2 regions of the Limosilactobacillus sp. C0001E2 genome follow, and region 1 is predicted to be linked to the other one. Evidence: predicted binding sites of a transcription regulator. Region 1 holds the regulator's gene; the other holds the start of a gene.
What was found. Region 1 encodes Rex, which represses fermentation and respiration genes when NADH is low (regulators of the CRP and FNR family bind a similar motif). Its sites were predicted from a motif close to TTGTGAANTANTTCACAA; they were not measured.
Positions count from the first base shown of each region.

Region 2: the regulator Rex is predicted to act here: its motif matches at 6,438-6,455, upstream of AC1EKL_RS05635 (iron-containing alcohol dehydrogenase).

Region 1 is NZ_JBWPXC010000003.1:81,186-90,449, reverse strand. Features, by position in the region: gene AC1EKL_RS04155 (YigZ family protein) at 1-64, shown strand, start outside; gene AC1EKL_RS04150 (hypothetical protein) at 111-371, opposite strand; gene AC1EKL_RS04145 (APC family permease) at 388-2,226, opposite strand; gene groL (chaperonin GroEL) at 2,381-4,015, opposite strand; gene groES (co-chaperone GroES) at 4,058-4,342, opposite strand; gene AC1EKL_RS04130 (redox-sensing transcriptional repressor Rex) at 4,545-5,192, opposite strand; gene AC1EKL_RS04125 (ABC-F family ATP-binding cassette domain-containing protein) at 5,370-7,307, shown strand; gene AC1EKL_RS04120 (biotin--[acetyl-CoA-carboxylase] ligase) at 7,378-8,136, opposite strand; gene AC1EKL_RS04115 (pyruvate carboxylase) at 8,214-9,264, opposite strand, start outside.
Region 2 is NZ_JBWPXC010000004.1:90,583-99,846, forward strand. Features, by position in the region: partial or broken gene AC1EKL_RS05610 (ATP-dependent Clp protease ATP-binding subunit) at 1-1,185, opposite strand, end outside; gene AC1EKL_RS05615 (hypothetical protein) at 1,262-1,489, opposite strand; gene AC1EKL_RS05620 (aminotransferase class I/II-fold pyridoxal phosphate-dependent enzyme) at 1,902-3,083, shown strand; gene AC1EKL_RS05625 (D-2-hydroxyacid dehydrogenase) at 3,097-4,092, shown strand; gene AC1EKL_RS05630 (PTS sugar transporter subunit IIC) at 4,113-5,144, shown strand; gene AC1EKL_RS05635 (iron-containing alcohol dehydrogenase) at 5,217-6,389, opposite strand; gene rlmH (23S rRNA (pseudouridine(1915)-N(3))-methyltransferase RlmH) at 6,541-7,020, opposite strand; gene AC1EKL_RS05645 (S1C family serine protease) at 7,558-8,817, opposite strand; gene AC1EKL_RS05650 (MBL fold metallo-hydrolase) at 8,933-9,264, opposite strand, start outside.

The DNA.
Region 1 (9,264 bases):
CAGTGACCAACTCACAATCCACAAAAATGGCACCAGGTTTCATGAAATTCCATATGAAAATTAAAAAACGGCGTATGCAAAACAGTCTGCATACGCCGTTTAACTTTATCTCAACCAAGTAACTTGGCAATTACATTTAAAATAATCAGAACTAAACATAAAGCCAATAGTAACCGCACAGTGCGTTTCATGTGCCGATCACCACTTTGAATTTTATCCCAGTGGAGACCGATAAACCCGCCAACGATCGCCAAACAACCAAGAATGCCGCAAATTCCAGAGTAAAAGTGATTATGCTGAATGGTAAAGGATGCTAAGAATACTAATCCAATCACAAACACTAACCCACTCAGTAAAGTTCGTCTATCCACAATTTCTCCAATCTTACTATTCATGTAAGTGATAACTATAAGTTGCCACAACGATATTCTGCCGTGAGTTTAGTACGGTCCGCAAACGCAAACTAGTTTGGTTGTGGAGGATTAATTGCCAAGGATGCTTTGGAATAAATTGTGGAACCAGAACTGTCGTGGAATAGTTCCGCGCTTCCGCTCGCTTAGCAATTACATCGACAAATCGTAACGTCGGTGTGGCGATGGACCGGTAGGAGGAATGAATGTCAACAAAACGGACATCTGGATATTCTGCCTTAAACTCATTGGCAGTTTTATGCTCCTTACCAGGGTTCTCATCAAATGAAACGTGCATGGCAATCACGTAGTCACCAATTGACCGCGCATAGTTAATTGCCCCTCTGGTTACCCGGGTGACGTTACCAACTAAAACGATAACCGTCGATCCATCATAATCATGAAGCTGAACTGCGGTCTTTTCAGCTACCCGAAGCTGTTTACCAACTTTAATGTAGTGGCTGTGGATCTTATGGAACATCCATAACAAGCAAGGCATGATAATCAGATATGGCCAAACATTTTCGAAGTGTTGCCAGAATAGGGCTGCAACTAGGGAAAGTGAAATTAATGCCCCAACAAAGTTAATGCAGGACTTTCCAATCCACCAACCTTCACGTTCCCGGAACCAGTGAATAATCATCGCAGATTGTGACAAGGTAAATGGCACAAATACCCCAACCGCATAGAGCGGAATCAGCATGCTGGTTTGCCCGTGGAAAATCAAAATCAACACGATGGCGCCAACCGCCAGTGCAATTATCCCGTTAGAATAACCTAGTCGATCTCCCCGATCCATAAATGCATGGGGAAGAAACTTATCTTTGGCCATATTATAAGCCAGAATTGGAAAGGCTGAAAAACCGGTGTTGGCTGCTACCGCTAAAATCATCGCTGTCGATAATTGAAGTAAGTAGAAACCTAATCCGTGACCACCAAAAATTCTCGTCCCAATTTGTGAAAGAACCGTTACCTTAGCATTCGGCACAATCCCTAAGTAAAAGCCAAAGAAGATAATCGCAATGAAGAAGAACGCTAAGATGGCACTCATGATTGCCAAAGTTGTTGAAGCGTTTTTTTCTTTAGGTTCATTAAAGTTTGGCACTGCGTTACTTACCGCTTCCACCCCGGTTAGTGAAGAAGAACCAGCTGAAAAGGCTCGGACGAACAATACAAAACTCATTCCAACGACTGGGGTTCCGTAATCTGCGGGCGCGTGATAGGTAATGTGCCCAGTCGCAATATTAACCGCACCAACGATCACCATTACAAAGATCATAATGACAAAGAAATACACCGGAACAGTCAGGAAGTTGGCACTCTCACTCATTCCCCGTAAATTCATAAACATGATCAAAAGGACAATGATGACCGAAATGGGAACAGAGTATTTATATAATGCTGGAATGGCAGACGTGATCGCCTCGGTCCCAGAGGTTGTCGAAACCGCAACGGTCAACATATAGTCAACTAGCAATGATCCACCGGCTACTAATCCACCATTCTTACCCCAGTTTTTAGTAGCTACAATGTAGGCACCACCACCACTTGGGTATGCATGAATAATCTGTTGGTAAGATAGCGTAATTGCTAATAATAGGACCAACACAATCACCGCAATCGGAATCGAGTACCACATTGCCATCGCGGACAAAGTTACCAGAACCGTTACAATCTGCTCTGGTCCATAAGCAACTGACGAAATTGCATCAGAAGAAAGCATTGCTAATGCTTTAAACTTTGATAGGTGTGTTTTCCCTTCATCAAGGGTTTTCAAGGGTTTTCCAATTAACACCCGTTTCAAATAACGCCACATAAATTATTCTCCTCAAATGTAATAAATCAATGGCTATTCTACTCCACTCGCTTCGTGAATTGCTACCATTTTTGTAAAATTAATAATAAAAAAGTGGTGTTAAGCACCGCTTCCAGCACTCAACACCACACGAGATTGAACTCACCATATTAAATTACATCATGCCGCCCATGCCAGCACCTGGTTGTGGGGCAGCTGGAGCTGCATCCTTTGGTTCTGGCTTATCGGCAACAACTGCTTCTGTCGTCAATAATAATGCGGAAACTGAAGTTGCGTTTTGCAAAGCAGAACGGGTAACCTTGGTTGGGTCAACAATTCCGGCATCAATCATATCTTCGAATGTGCCATTAGCAGCGTTGTAACCAACACCTGGCTTTTCGTTCTTCAATTTGTTGACAATTACAGAACCTTCAACACCAGCATTTTCAGCAATTTGACGAACTGGAGCTTCTAGCGCGTTCTTTACAATGTTAACACCCGTTGCTTCATCGCCAGAAACATCTTTTTCAATTGCTTCAATATCAGGAATAACGTTTACCAAGGCTGTTCCACCACCTGGAACAAATCCTTCTTGGACAGCAGCCCGCGTCGCGTTCAAAGCATCTTCAATACGGTACTTCTTTTCCTTAAGTTCGGTTTCAGTAGCGGCACCTACCTTAACAACAGCAACACCACCGGAAAGCTTAGCCAAACGTTCTTGAAGCTTTTCCTTATCAAAGTCAGAAGTTGATTTAGCAATTGCTTGCTTAATTTGGTCCACCCGTTCAGCAATGGCATTCTTGTCACCACTACCGTCAACAATGGTGGTAGCATCCTTTGTAACCGTAACCTTGTTAGCTTGACCTAATTGATCAACAGTAACGTCCTTTAATTGCATCCCAAGATCATCGGAAATAACTGTTCCACCAGTCAAAATCGCAATATCTTGTAATTGAGACTTCCGCCGGTCACCAAAACCAGGCGCCTTAACAGCACATACGTTAAAGGTTCCCCGAATCTTGTTCAAAACAAGGGTTGGTAATGCTTCACCGGTAATATCATCAGCAATGATCAAGAGGGAACGACCTTCTTGGACAACTGATTGTAATAATGGAAGAATGTCTTGAATGTTGCTAATCTTCTTATCTGTAATCAAGATGTATGGGTTATCAAGGTCTGCTTCCATCTTGTCATTATCGGTAACCATGTATTGAGACATGTAACCACGATCAAAGCTCATCCCTTCAACCACGTCCACACTAGTTTCAACACCACGGGAATCTTCAATTGTAATGACACCATCATGACCAACCTTTTCCATGGCGTCAGCAATCAACTTACCAACTTCAGGGTTAGCAGCTGAAATTGAAGCGATTTGTGCAATGTCATCCTTGGTCTTAACATCATGGCTCATCTTGTGTAATGCTGCTACAGCAGCTTTAGTCGCCTTTTCAATCCCGCGCCGAACACCAACTGGATTAGCACCAGCTGTAACGTTCTTCATTCCTTCGTTAACAATGGCTTGGGTAAGGACAGTAGCAGTCGTGGTCCCATCACCAGCAATATCATTCGTCTTGGAAGCAACTTCAGCCACTAACTTAGCTCCCATATTTTCAAAGTGGTTGTCTAAGTCAATACTCTTGGCAATCGTAACCCCATCATTAGTGATTGTTGGTGAACCATAACTTTGTTCCAAAACCACGTTCCGTCCCTTAGGGCCAATTGTCGTCTTAACTGTATCCGCAAGCTTGTCAACACCAGCCATCATTGACTTACGTGCATCTTCACCAAATTTCAAATCTTTTGCCATAAATTTTCACCTCATTGTAAGAAAAGTTAATTTGTTAATGAATTAATCAACAACCGCAACTAAGTCCTTGTCATGAACAACTAAGTACTTATCGCCTTGGTATTCAACTTCATTACCAGCGTACTTATCAAAGAGGACTGTTTCGCCAACCTTAACACTAACTGGCACCTTGGTCCCATTATCAAGAACTCGACCATCGCCAACAGCGATAACTTCACCAGTAGTTGGCTTATCCTTAGCGTTGGAAGCTAAAACAATCCCTCCAACAGTTTCTTCTTTTTCCTCTGCGGCCTTCATAACCACGCGATCTCCTAATGGCTTTAACACGTTAACCCCTCCAAATATCATTAATTTCTGTAATCATTTAGCACTATTTAGTAGTGAGTGTTAGCACTTAAACGTCTTAAGTGATAACCACATTTCTTAGTATAACATCATCTTGCCTAATTACAACTAAAAAGTTTGACCTTTTTTGACTAATTCAACTTAAATTAGCAAAAAAGCCGGGCAACGCCCGGCAATTCTTGTTTTATTCGTCTTGTCCATTAAGATGATTACTTTCAATAAAGTAAATTAATGTTTGGAGTTCGTTTGTCAAGTCAATATTTTGAACTTGCACATTATCCGGCACTGACAAACGAACTGGCGAAAAGTTTAAAATTCCGTGAACACCCACTTCAACTAAATCGTCCGTGACTGATTGTGCTTGGGATGCCGGAACCGTCAAAATCACCACATCAATCTGTTGTTCCTTAATCTGTTTTTTTAGTTCGTTAGCTGGGTAAACTGGAATACCGCTCTTGATGGTGTTGGCTAAGGCTGGCTTAGGGTCAAAAGCAGCACTTATCCGCAGATTAGTGCTTTGGTGGAAGTTGTAGTTCATTAAAGCACTTCCTAAACTACCGACCCCAACTAACGCTACACTTGTGAGCTTATCCTGGTTCAAAATTCCCTTAAAAAACTTAATAAGACTCTCAACATCATACCCATATCCACGTTTTCCCAACTCACCAAAGTATGAGAAATCACGCCGGATAGTTGCCGAGTCAACTTGAACCGCCTCTGAAAGTTCCGTTGATGATACTCGACGTTTATTAGCATTTAGCAAAGCATTTAGATACCGATAGTATACTGGTAAACGCTTGGCTGTTGCCCGCGGGATTTTACGCGTTGGCATAACCAAATTCCTCCATTCAATTTAAAACGTTTGTGAATTAACCTACTTGATATTCTAGCAACTTATTCTAACTTTGTGAACCTTTTTGCAAGAAAAGATCCATTTAGTAGTTACTGCTTTTTTATGCTAAAATCGTTTTAGAATACTATTAATACTGAAATTAAACGCGGTTACTGAATGATATTACTCCAAGCAAACCATGTCGAACGTCGCTTCGGTGCTGACGTTTTATTTCACAATGTCAATATGCAAATTAACGAGCATAGTCGAACTGCCCTCGTGGGTAGAAACGGTGCCGGTAAAACAACCCTGCTGAAAATGATTGCCGGCATTACAGAGCCAGATGAAGGAACAATTTCAAAAGCCCATCACCTTACCATTGGATACTTAGCTCAAGACCAGGGATTAGATTCACAAAACACAATTTGGGCTGAATTAGATTCGGTTTTCACGCCATTACATAAAATGGAGGCTGAAATTCACCAACTGGAGGAACAATTAGCGACATTGGATAGTACTACTGATCAATACCAGCACGTTATCCAGCAATATGACGACCTCCAAACCACCTTTAAGGAGCGTGGTGGCTTTGAATATGCATCTAAAATGCGGGGTGTGCTAACCGGGTTTGGTTTTGATTCCTCGATGTATGATCTACCCATCAACTCACTCTCCGGAGGGCAAAAAACTAAGCTGGCCCTTGCCAAGATTCTTTTACAAGCACCTGACCTGTTAATCTTAGATGAACCAACGAACCATTTAGATATGAATGTTTTGAGCTGGTTAGAAGACTACCTCCGCGGCTATGCTGGTTCTGTGCTGGTAGTTTCGCACGACCGTTACTTTCTCGATCGCGTGGTTAACCAAGTCTACGATTTAGAAAATCAAACTCTAACTCGTTATTCTGGTAACTATTCACAATTTACCAAAGAAAAGACGGCCCGCATCCAAGCTGAACAAAAACACTATGATCAGCAACAAAAAGAAATTGCAAAACTGGAAGACTTTGTTAATAAAAATCTCGTGCGCGCTTCCACCACTAAACGTGCTCAAGCGCGACAAAAACAATTAGATAAAATGGAACGACTAGAACGACCAACAGTTGATGACCGTTCAATCCACTTTGCGTTTCACTCTGCTAAGGACAGTGGGAACGAAGTCTTAGACGTTCAAGAACTTAAAGTTGGCTATCAAGAGCATGTTCTCGCTGGTCCATTAAGCTTTCAAGAACGACGGAAACAACGGATCGGTATTATTGGACCCAACGGAATTGGTAAATCCACCCTTCTGAAAACTATTTTGCACAAACTCCCAGCAATTAGCGGCACTATTAAACTAGGCGCTAACCTTGATATTGGTTACTACGACCAAGAGCAACAACAACTACATCCTAATAAAACAGTATTAGATGAAGTCTGGGATGATCACCCAGAAGTTCCAGAAACGGAAATCCGTTCCCTGTTAGGAAGCTTCTTGTTTGTTGGCGATGATGTTTTTAAAACCGTTCATGAGTTAAGTGGTGGGCAGAAGGCTCGGTTAGAGTTAACCAAACTCTCATTTCAGCCAATTAACTTCTTAATTCTCGATGAACCAACCAACCACTTAGATATCGACAGTCGGGAAGTTCTTGAAACTGCCATTAACGAATTTTCGGGAACCGTTCTCTTCGTATCTCATGATCGTTACTTTTTAAACCAAGTAGCAACTGACATTTTAGATATGTCCGCAACGGGAATTCAACATTACTCAGGAAATTACGATAGTTTTCTTGAACAAACAGCAAAATTGGTAGACCCAGTGAACGTCCCCAAAAAAGCTGCAAATAAAAAGCATTCCTCAAAATCTACGAGTCAACAAAACTACCAAGCTAGCAAGCAAGAACAACGTGCCCGTCGTAAATTGGAACGGGAGGTTTCAAAATGGGAAACCACGTTGGATCAACTGCAAGCGCAGCACGATCAAATCGAGCAACAAATGAGTGATCCTGAAATTGCCACCGATATTGCAAAGCTAAGTGATTTGCAAAAAGAGCTTGATCAATGTCAGGCTGAATTGGATCAAGCTGAGGAAAATTGGACAAGTGCAGCTGAACAACTCGAAGAATTTAATCAATAATTATCCATCTAAAGAAACGGCCCAGAGTGCTGAAAGCGCCTCTGAGCCGTTTTTTCCATACCAAATTAAATTAATAATTAACCTTCACTACTTCACCCGCACTAATAACTTTCGTTCCAGATGGTTGCTGAACAATCAATTCGCCATCTTTAGCAATTCCCTTAACAATTCCTGTAACTGTACCATCCGTTAATTGTAATGTAACCTCTCGGTTCATTAAAATCAAACGTTGCTGATACTCATCAATAAATTGTTTGGTTTGGTAGGTCAACTTAGCTTGCCAAACTGCCTTGATTATGTCAGCCGCCAATCTGTTTCGATCTACTTCCTGCTGCGCAATACTGCCAGCTTTTGCTTGGAGCTGTGTCGGAAAATTAGTCGTCGTTAAGTTAATTCCCAACCCCACAATCCATTTGGCTGAATGGCCTTCCAGAATTGATTCCACCAAGATTCCTGCCACTTTTTTCTTGTTCAGTAAAATATCATTAACCCATTTCACCATAAACCTTTTCGTCGGGTAAAACTTTTCTAATACCTGAGTAATCGCTACCGCTAAGCCCGTTGTAAATAGACCAGCATGCAGTAATTCATCAGTGGGAATTTGTGGTAATAAAACACTTAAATACAATCCAGAGTTTTGTGGTGAATAAAATGACCGCTTGCCCTTTCCATAACCAGTCGTCTGTGTTTCTGCCAAAATTGCTGCTGGACGATGGTCCTCAAGACGTTTGGCAACGTTTTGCGTCGAGTCAACTTGGTCTTTAACGTAAACATTTCCCGGGAAATCATCTCCCAAAAACTGCTTAATTACTTCTTCTGCGAGTTTCATTTTTCCCTCCTTATTGTTATAAAAAATAAAACCCCATGCCTCCCTTCGAAAGAGCAATGGAGTTTATTGTTTAAAAACTATTTTTCGTCTGGGGTAAGTTGAATTAGCAAGTCTTGACTATCCATGACTGCCCCTTCACTAGCATAAATTTTGGCCACTCGACCACTAAACGATGCCTTGATCGTGGTTTCCATCTTCATTGCCTCAGTCACAATCAATGAATCACCTTTTTGAACATGATCGCCTTCCTTAACGAGGATTTCGACCACAGTTCCGTTTAACGGCATCCCAATCTGTCCTGGATCACTCGGATCTGCCTTTGGAACCTTAACTTTGGCATCCGCATGTGTTTGATCTTCAACTGGCAATTCAACCTGCTCACCATCAACTGCAAAGAAGAGGTGCCGGTTACCATCAACATCGACATCTGAAATGGAGTCTAAGCGAAGGATTTCAGTCTTCCCCGGTGCTAAGTGTACGTGAACCGTTTCGCCCGGACGCATCCCTTGATAGAACGTATTCGTATCTAATACACTGATCTTTCCATACTGCTGGTGTCGCTTGAAGTAATCCATAAAGACATCCGGATAAAGAACGTATGATAATACCTCTTCTTCACTCGGCTGCCGACCAATTTTCTGGGCTAAATCAGCAGATTCCTTAGTAAAGTCAACTGGCTTTGCTAAACTCCCCGGACGCACCGTAATTGCTGTTTGCCCCTTTAAGACAACCTTTTGTAATTCCTTTGGGAAGCCCCCATAAGGTTGACCTAAATCACCAGCAAAGAAGTTCACTACCGATTCCGGAAAGTCAAGGGTCGCACCCCGTTCCAGAATATTGTCGGCCGTCAAATTATTTTGAATCATGAAAATAGCGAGATCACCAACCACCTTGGAACTTGGGGTCACTTTAACGATATCCCCAAGGAGCTGGTTAACTACCCGGTACATTCGCTTAACCTGTTCAAAGTCGTCAATTCCAAGTGATTTAGCTTGCTGTTGCAGGTTGGAATATTGTCCACCCGGCATTTCAGTTTCATAAATATCTGGTAGTGGCGCATCAATCCCGTTGGCAAAGTCCTTATACAGTGGCCGGATTCCAGCCCAATATTGGTTAATCTTTTCAACA
Region 2 (9,264 bases), on a different contig from region 1:
TAGAAACCGGAATACCTGTCATTTGTTCAACTGCCGCTGCAACATCTTCCGGTGTAGCAGTGACTTATTCTTGCTTGGAGTGATCCTTGATTTGCTTCTTCAAATCAGCGATCTTGTCTTTAGCTTCTTGAGCAGCCTTGTAGTCTTCCTTCTTAGCAGCGTCCTTTTGCTTCTTTTCTTCTTTTTCAATTTCCTTTTCGATTTCCTTGACGTCCTTTACCGGGTGCTTAGCAGCCAGGTGAGCAGCCGTCATATCAATCAGGTCAATTGCCTTGTCAGGAAGTGACCGTTGTGGAATGTATTGAACAGAATAGTCAACCGCTGCTTGAAGAACGTCATCTGGCAACTTAACGTTGTGGTGACGTTCATACAAGTCCCGAATTCCCTTCAGGATGGCGAGTGTGTCCGCCTTGCTTGGTGCGTTGACAGTTACTGGGTTAAACCGCCGCGCCAAAGCAGCATCCTTCATAATAGTGTTCCGGTATTCATCTTGGGTCGTTGCCCCGATTACCGTGATTTCACCAAGTGACAATGCTGGCTTAATAATATCAGCCATTCCTTTAGAACCACTGTCAGAACCAGTCGAACCAGCACCGATGATTTGGTGAATTTCATCAAAGAAGAGGATAACATTGCCAGCCTTCTTAACTTCGTCAATCAGCTTTTGCATATTCTCTTCAAAGCTGCCCCGGTATTGCGTACCGGCTTCTAGTCCGGAAATATCAATACTGATAATTTCCTTGTCCTTAATTGGTGCTGGGATATCGCCAGCAACAATTGCTTGGGCTAAGCCTTCAACAACTGCAGTCTTACCAACCCCGGCATCACCAACAAGTACAGGGTTATTCTTCGTCCGCCGACTTAAAATCTCGTCAGTTTCTTGAATTTCTTTATTCCGCCCAATTACTGGGTCCAATTCGCCTTGGCGTGCTTCTTCCGTCAAATCCGGCCAAGCTTGTGGAGCATACTGTCCTTGCCTTCATTTGGCTGTGGTCCTGGTTGTTGTGGAGCTCCACCAGGCAATTGGCCAGTTTGGCGATATTGAGCAAATTCTTCAGGAGTAACTTCACGGCCGTTAATCAAGTAACGACGGTTATCTGAATTAAAGCCGTTCATCCCTCCCATTAATTGGTTAAAAATGTCATTCATGTCGTTGTCAAATGGGTCTCTTGGGTTTTGTGCCATAATACTTTCCTCCCTATTTGTTTAATTGCTTTTTTAAATTACATCCGAATCAACTTCATCATACAGCTAACCCGAATTAGTCGTCCAATAAATAGTGTTCTTCTAAATCGCGTAAAACTTGCCACATCTGCCGATGTTGCGCACGCGCAATTGCATCCAGATCTCGTAAGTTCAATGACGTGGCTTTTGACTGCTGTTTGTTAAACGACTTATGTAAGGTTGTGTAGCCGTATCCGGAAGTCTTTGCAACCTGATAAATCGTCAGGTGATTTTCATTAAGATAGCTCTTAATATCAATCCGCATTACTGCTCACTTCCTTCACACTTTATGTTTTTATTATACCATATTTGTGATATACCACAAGTGTAATATGACAAAAAAGTGGAATAAATTTATATTTTTTTATGATACTTTCCTGTGAATTTTAAATTTTATGTTGACATTCATTAGATTTCAATTAGAATGTACTTAATCAAATTAAATGAGGTAACACAAATGACTGCATTAAATTATTCTCAATTGAATAATGCGTTTAGCTACTGGTTCTGGAACTCCATCTCCTAGAGTCAGTAACCTTTTGTGATGGCTTCTAGGATTCATACATCCGGAAGCCGACCAACCTTAATTTGGCATACTACCATTTAAGAAACGAGCGCTCCCGGGTGTTGCAGAAATTGCAATTCCCGGGTTTTTTATTTAAAGGAGGAACTTTTCAATGCCAAAAATGAAAGCTAGTCTTAGTCAACAATTCAATCCCAACCTCTCTAGAGTTCAACCAACGCCCATCCGAGTGTTTGATAATCAAGCCAGTCAAATTCCCGGGATCGTGAAATTAACCCTTGGTGAACCGGACTTCAATGTTCCAGAAGTTGCTAAACAGGCTGCAATTAAGAGTATCAAAGATAATGACTCGCACTATTCAGCAGGTTCAGGAACCCCGGCTTTACGTGAAGCAATTGCAAACTATCTAAAGAAACATTATGATCTCGATTATGATGCCACAACTGAAATTGCAGTCACGATTGGCGCAACCGAAGCTATCTACGCCGCACTTTTTGCCATTATCAAACCTGGTGATCAAGTCTTAATTCCAACACCAACCTTCCCACTGTACGAAGCTGTCGTTAACCTTCTTGGTGGTGAAGCAATTAATCTTGACACCAGCAATAACAACTTCGTACTATCACCGGAAGCATTACAAACCACCTTAGACCAGCACGAAAATGTTAAAGCAATTGTTTTAAACTACCCATCAAACCCAACCGGAGTTACTTATTCAGCCGACCAACTAAAAGCTCTTGCAGACGTCTTAGCAGATACGAACCTGGTTGTGATTGCTGATGAAATCTACTCTGAACTAATTTATGGTGGTCAACACACCTCCATTGCAAAATTTCTTCCTGGACAAACCATCGTCCTCAATGGTGCCTCTAAGTCTGGAGCCATGACTGGTTACCGGATTGGTTTCATGGCAGCCCCAGCAGAATTGATGAAACGATTAGGGATGGTTCACTCAATCATGATTACCTCCCCTTCTGATCCAGCAATGGCCGCTGCCGTTCCAATCTTCGATAGCGAAGCAGGGCATCAAGCAACCCTTGATATGAAAGCAGCCTACGAAAAACGGCGCGACTTCTTAGTAGCCGCATTGCAGGATCTTGGCTTCGGTGTTGCAACTCCAAATGGTGCCTTCTACGTTTTCGCTAAATTACCGACCAAATATGGTACTGACGATGAAGCCTTTGCTACTAAATTAGCTCAAGAAGGTAAAGTTGCCGTTATTCCTGGATCATATTTCGGTGATGGCGGTGAAGGTTACTTAAGAATGAGCTACGCTACCAGCATGGACAACCTGAAATTAGCTGTCGACCGGATCAAAACTATGTTAAATAACTAGGAGGAATTCAATTATGACAAAAATTTTAATGACTAGTGTCCGCCCTGATGAACAAAAAGCGATCAACGAGTTTGCGGAACAACACCAGATCGATGTTGTAACTACCCCTAAGCCATTTATCGACGATGAAGCAATCGCGATGACTAAGGGAATGGATGGGTTAGTCATCCAACAACACGCCAAAGTTCCTGACAATGCCTATGCTGCTTTAAAAGCTAACGGCCTTAAACAAATTAGTACCCGAACGGCCGGTGTTGATACCATCAACGTTCCATTAGCACATGAAAACGGTCTAAAGGTAACTAACGTCCCAGCATATTCACCACGTAGTGTTGCAGAGCATGCTTTAATGCAAAGCTTCCGTCTTTTGCGTAAATCATACGCATTTGACCACCGGGTTGCTCAAAATGATTACCGGTGGGCTGGCCTGCAAGCCACTGAGATTCATTCCGCAACCATTGGGATCATTGGAGTTGGTCGAATTGGTGGCACCCTAGCTAAATTACTGAAGGCATTAGATGCACGAGTGCTCGGCTATGATGTCAAGCCACGAAAAGAAATGGATGGGATTGTCGAATACGTTTCAAAAGAGGAACTTCTGCAGCAATCTGACGTTGTCTCATTGCACGTCGACTTAAACGATACTTCCAAGGGTCTGCTAACGCTTGATGATTTCAAGTTAATGAAACCCACTGCCGGACTAGTCAACGCTAGCCGTGGACCTGTTGTCGTCACCAAGGACCTCGTCACCGCGCTTAAAGATCACGAGATTGCTGCAGCCGCTCTCGATACGGTCGAAGGCGAAGAACACATTTTTAATCAAGATCATCGTGAGGACGGTTTAGATGCTGTCCCATTAGTCAAAGAACTCCACGCGATGGACAATGTTATTCTGACCCCACACATTGCCTTTTTCACCAACATTGCAGTACAAAATATGGTTGAAATTGCCTTAACGGATGTCTTAACCATCCTTGATGGTCAATCATCACCTCACGAATTCAATTAAGATAAGGAGAAATTACAATTATGAAAGCCAAGCTCAAAGAATTAACGATGGCCACGCTTAACGGAAATGCCATCGCCATCGTCATTGCGCTAATTCCGAGTGCATTGCTCTCTCAATTACTACAATTTTGTCCAGTGAACTCGGTTACCACCGGGATTACCCATATGATTAATCTCGCGCAAGCCGCCTTTCCCTTCATTGCCGCCTTTGCGGTAGGAATGATCTTAAAATTCACCACTTTACAAGTCGGTTCGATGGCACTGGCAACCTTCGTGGCTGCCGGTAACGCGGTTCCCCACAAGACCGCTTTTATCATTAGCGGTTCTGGAATTATTTTGAATATTATGTTAACAACCTTTATTGCCTCCATTGTGGTAATCCTTTTAGATCAATTTCTTGGTCAGTTCAAAATGATTTTAGAGTCACTATTAGTGTTACTGATTGCTGGTGGAATTAGTCTGCTGACCATGCCCATAATGGTTGCAATTCAAAACGCAATTGGGCAGGTGGTCCAAGCCGCCACTAATATGTCACCACTATTAATGGGGATTGTCCTCGGAATGTTATTTGGGGTTCTGATTGTCTCCCCGATTTCCTCCGTTGCCATCGCAATGGCAATCTCGCTTTCCGGTATTGGCTCTGGGGCCGCAAATGCTGGAATCGTTGCCTGTTCCTTTACTTTGGCATGGATGGGAGCAACTGTGAACCCGATTGGTGGAACCCTGGCGCACTTCTTAGGTTCACCCAAGATTCAAATGGCCAACATGCTCGAAAAACCAAAACTATTCATCCCGGTAATTATTGCTTCAGGTATTTCTGGTTTATTCGCAGCAATTTTCCAAATGAACGGTACGCCATTCTCCGCTGGATTTGGTTTTTCAGGATTAATCGGTCCACTGACCGCCTACCAGCATTCTACCGGTTCATTCCTCCTGCTACGGGTAATCCTGGTGTTTGTAATCGTTCCGGTAATCTGTGCTTGGCTCATGAATTTCATCTTTGTTAAACGCACTACTTTTGTTCAGCCAACTGATCTTAAACTGAATCTATAATGTTTCATGTGAAACACAAAAAGGTGATCGAAAAATCGATCACCTTTTTGTGTGTTATCAAGTATTTTAATTTTAGTAAATGCCGTCGTAAGCCTTTTGGAATAGCTTAACAACTTCTTCAACAGTTCCCTTCCGTGGGTTGGAGAATGCATTACCATCCTTTAATGCATTCTTGGCCATTAATTCAAAGTCTTCTGGCTTAGCGCCAATAGCCTTAATTGAATCAGGAATACCAATTGACTTAGCTAATTCACGCATCCCATCAATTGACTTGTGGGCAGCTTCCATAGTCGTCATACCAGTTGTGTCATAACCCATAATTTGGGCTAATTTAGCAAACCGGTCTGGACAAGCAATGATGTTCCATTCTTCAACTACTGGCAGCATCAAAGCACAGCAGACACCATGAGGGGCATCATATTGGCCACCCAATTGGTGCGCCATTGCATGAACATATCCCAAGTTAGCGTTATTGAAGGCCATTCCGGCAAGCATTTCCCCTTCGACCATCTTGGTCCGAGCTTCAACATTGTGACCATTCGCAACCGCTTCAGGTAAGTATTGTTGAATAATTTGAATGGCCTTTTCACATTGGCTATCAGTAATATCATTGTGGTCAACTGAAACGAATGGTTCAACCGCTTGAACGTAGGCATCCAAACCAGTTGCGGCAGTTGTGGCTTGTGGAATGTCCAGCATGAGCATTGGGTCATTAAATGAAACCAATGGAATGTTCCGCCATGAAACAACTACAAACTTTAGGTGAGTATCTTCATTGGTAATTACTGCGTGCCGGGTCAATTCAGAACCGGTACCAGCAGTCGTGTTTACCGCCATCAATGGTGGCAATGGCTTATCTAGCGTTTCAATTCCGGCTAGTTTAGTAATATCGTCACCATTGGTGAGAATAATTCCAATTCCCTTACCACAGTCATGAGCAGAACCACCACCAACGGTGATAATGCTGTCACAACCTTCATCCAGATAGATTTGCTTCCCCTTCTTGATATCACGAATCTTTGGATTTTCTTCTGCACCATCGAAGATGCCGTATTCAACGCCCGCCTTCTTCAATGAGTTAACAGTTTGATCAACTGGTCCATTTTCAATTTTACCGATGTGACCACCAGTAACTACGAGGACCTTATGCATACCAAGCATCTTAGCCCGATCACCAATCTTGGCGATTACTCCAGGGCCAAAGAAGTTTACGCTTGGCATTAAGAAATCAAATTGTCGTTCCATGATATTGCCTCCAATAAGTTAATTACAGTATTGATTGTAATACCAAGTTTGTGAAAATCAACACAATTTACAAGAAACTAAACATTTTTATTAATCTGTTTCATTAAAACCATGGATTATCGATTCATGAAGGATTGTAAAATCAATCACATTATTTATGATATGGTAAGCCGTTAATAATCGTAAATGCCCGATAGATTTGTTCCGTGAGCACCAGCCGCATCAATTTATGGGGAAGTGTAAACCGACCAAATGAGATCTCCGTATTTGCCCGTTTCAAAACGGCTGGACTTAAACCTAGTGACCCACCAATCACAAAAGTAAGGTCACTATGCCCATAGGTGGTTAACTGATTAATCTCCTTAGCAAATTCTTCTGAAGAACGTTCCTTTCCCTTAATCGCCAACGCGAATACGTATTCCCGATCTTTAATCTTACTGAGGATCCGCTCCCCCTCCTTCGCCATGACCTCAACCATTTCATTTTGGCTAAGTGATTCAGGAGCCGGTTCATCGGCAACCTCAACAATCTTAAATTTACAAAACCGCCCAAGGCGTTTTTGATATTCAGCAATTCCATCTTTAAAATACTTTTCTTTGACTTTTCCCACACCAATAATTTTAATATTCAAATTCTTCATTCCTTACTTTTTTCTTGCTATTTTACCATCATGTTAATAACTAGAACTTTTCAACAATTTTTCCACAAGTTATCCACAGAAGATCGTGGATAACTCGGGAAGTTCGTTCTTCTATCTTTGGTCTACCCCGAATTAATAACTTAAGTTATCCACATTAGCAACAAAAACAATCGTTCGCTCACCTTAATCTTAGTGCCTGATATAGCAACGTTTATGACGATTTTGATTAAATTTAATCCACTTATCAACAAGTGTGGATAAAATCTGTGGATAACTTTTTACACAAGAAAAATCGTTGAAATAACAACTATCAACAGCCTGTGGATAATTATGTGGATAACTTTTCCACGGTTTGTTATTAATCACCAATCTTTAGACGAATCATTCGTTTTTCATTCATATTCTATGATTCCAGTAAACTTTTATGTCAAATATTCTATCATTAACGAACTATCTCTCTTTGCTTAACCGTCAAGGTTCTGTCCTTGACAGGATAAAAAAACTGGTGCTTACTAAGCACCAGTTTTTCTAGAATCCAGCATCATCATTATCTTGACTTTGCTGATCTTGATCGCTTTCCTGTTGGGAAGAATCCGATTCTGAACTACTACTATTAGCTGAACTATCGTTTTCAGTTAACTTAACAGTAACTGTGTGGGCCTTCCCATTTCGATAATATGTGATTTTGGCTGATTGACCGACCTTATACTTATACAATGCGGTTCGTAATGAACTAACATCCGTTACTGACTTATTCCCAATCTTCGTAATGACATCATATTTTTTAATACCAGCGTTTTTAGCGGCACCACTATCCGTGATGGTCATCACGACCGCCCCTTTAGTAACGCTAGAAGGTAATTTTAAGACTGAAGATTGTTGATCTTGCGAAACGCTACTTAGGTCAATCAATCCTACGCCTAGTGAAGGACGAGTGATTTTACCGTTTTTAACTAGTTGATTGATAATCCGTACAACTTCGTTACTTGGAATGGAGAAGCCCATCCCTTCAACGTTGCTTCCGTTAGTATCAGAAGCTAACTTCATGGAATTAATCCCGATCACTTGGCCAGCCATATTGATAAGGGGACCACCAGAATTACCTGAATTAATAGCTGCATCAGTTTGAATAACACTAGTTGCTGCAGCACCAGACTTCGCTCGAATTGTCCGATTCTTTGCATAAATAATCCCTTTGGTAACCGTATTTGCATATTCACTGCCCATTGGGGAACCAATTGCTAGCACGTCTTGTCCTGCTGCAATGTCATTAGAATTGCCAAAGGAAGCAACAGTTTTCACATTCGCTGCACTAATCCGTAAAACTGCTAAGTCAGTGGTGGAATCTGTCCCAACAATCTTAGCAGAAACTTCTTTACCATTACTCATGATCACTTTGAGCGCATTTGAGCCGGATACCACATGGTTGTTAGTCACAATATAGGCTGAGCCACCACTCTTTTTGTAGATGACCCCAGAACCTTCACTAACCGTTTGCAGTTTCCCAGAGCTGCTCTGACCACTACTTTGTCCAAACAAACTATAAATACTACTTGAGCTTTGCCGATTTTGTAAATTAATTACCGACACTACTGAATCTTTAACTGACTTATATGCCTTCGTCGATTCATTATTTAAGTTCGCCTTATTTTTTGCAACCGATGTCCCACCAGCTTTATTCGACCCAGCGGGAGTCCGCATGGCAATTCGCTCACGAATACCACTAACCACATTACCGATTCCTAATGATAATCCCCCACCTATCAAACCAGCAATTAAACCAACCACAGCAACTTTTATCCAAAATTTATTATTTTTTTTGTTGCATGATACGTCCTCCTATTCAGTTTTCATTATAGAAACCAAATATGAATTATTTTTGAAATTTTTATAATATTTTTCATTATAACGTCATTAGTTTACTTGCGTGATCTTGTTCGGCATCGTCGAGCTGAAAATCATGATCAACCCCAAAATCGCGTTGCTCTAACAACGTGGCAACTGTTAAGTGTGCTAATGATCGAGTGTTATTTTCGTAACTGCGATGGCCAATAATAACTTCTTTCGTATGACGGCCAATCACGCTCGTGAGTGCTTCTGCACCATCCTCATTCGAGAGGTGACCTTCATCACCCAAAATTCGTTGTTTGAGCGGCCATGAGTACTTAGTCCCGTTTATTAGCATCTCCGTATCATGGTTGCATTCCATTAAATAAGCATCCGCATCACGGATTG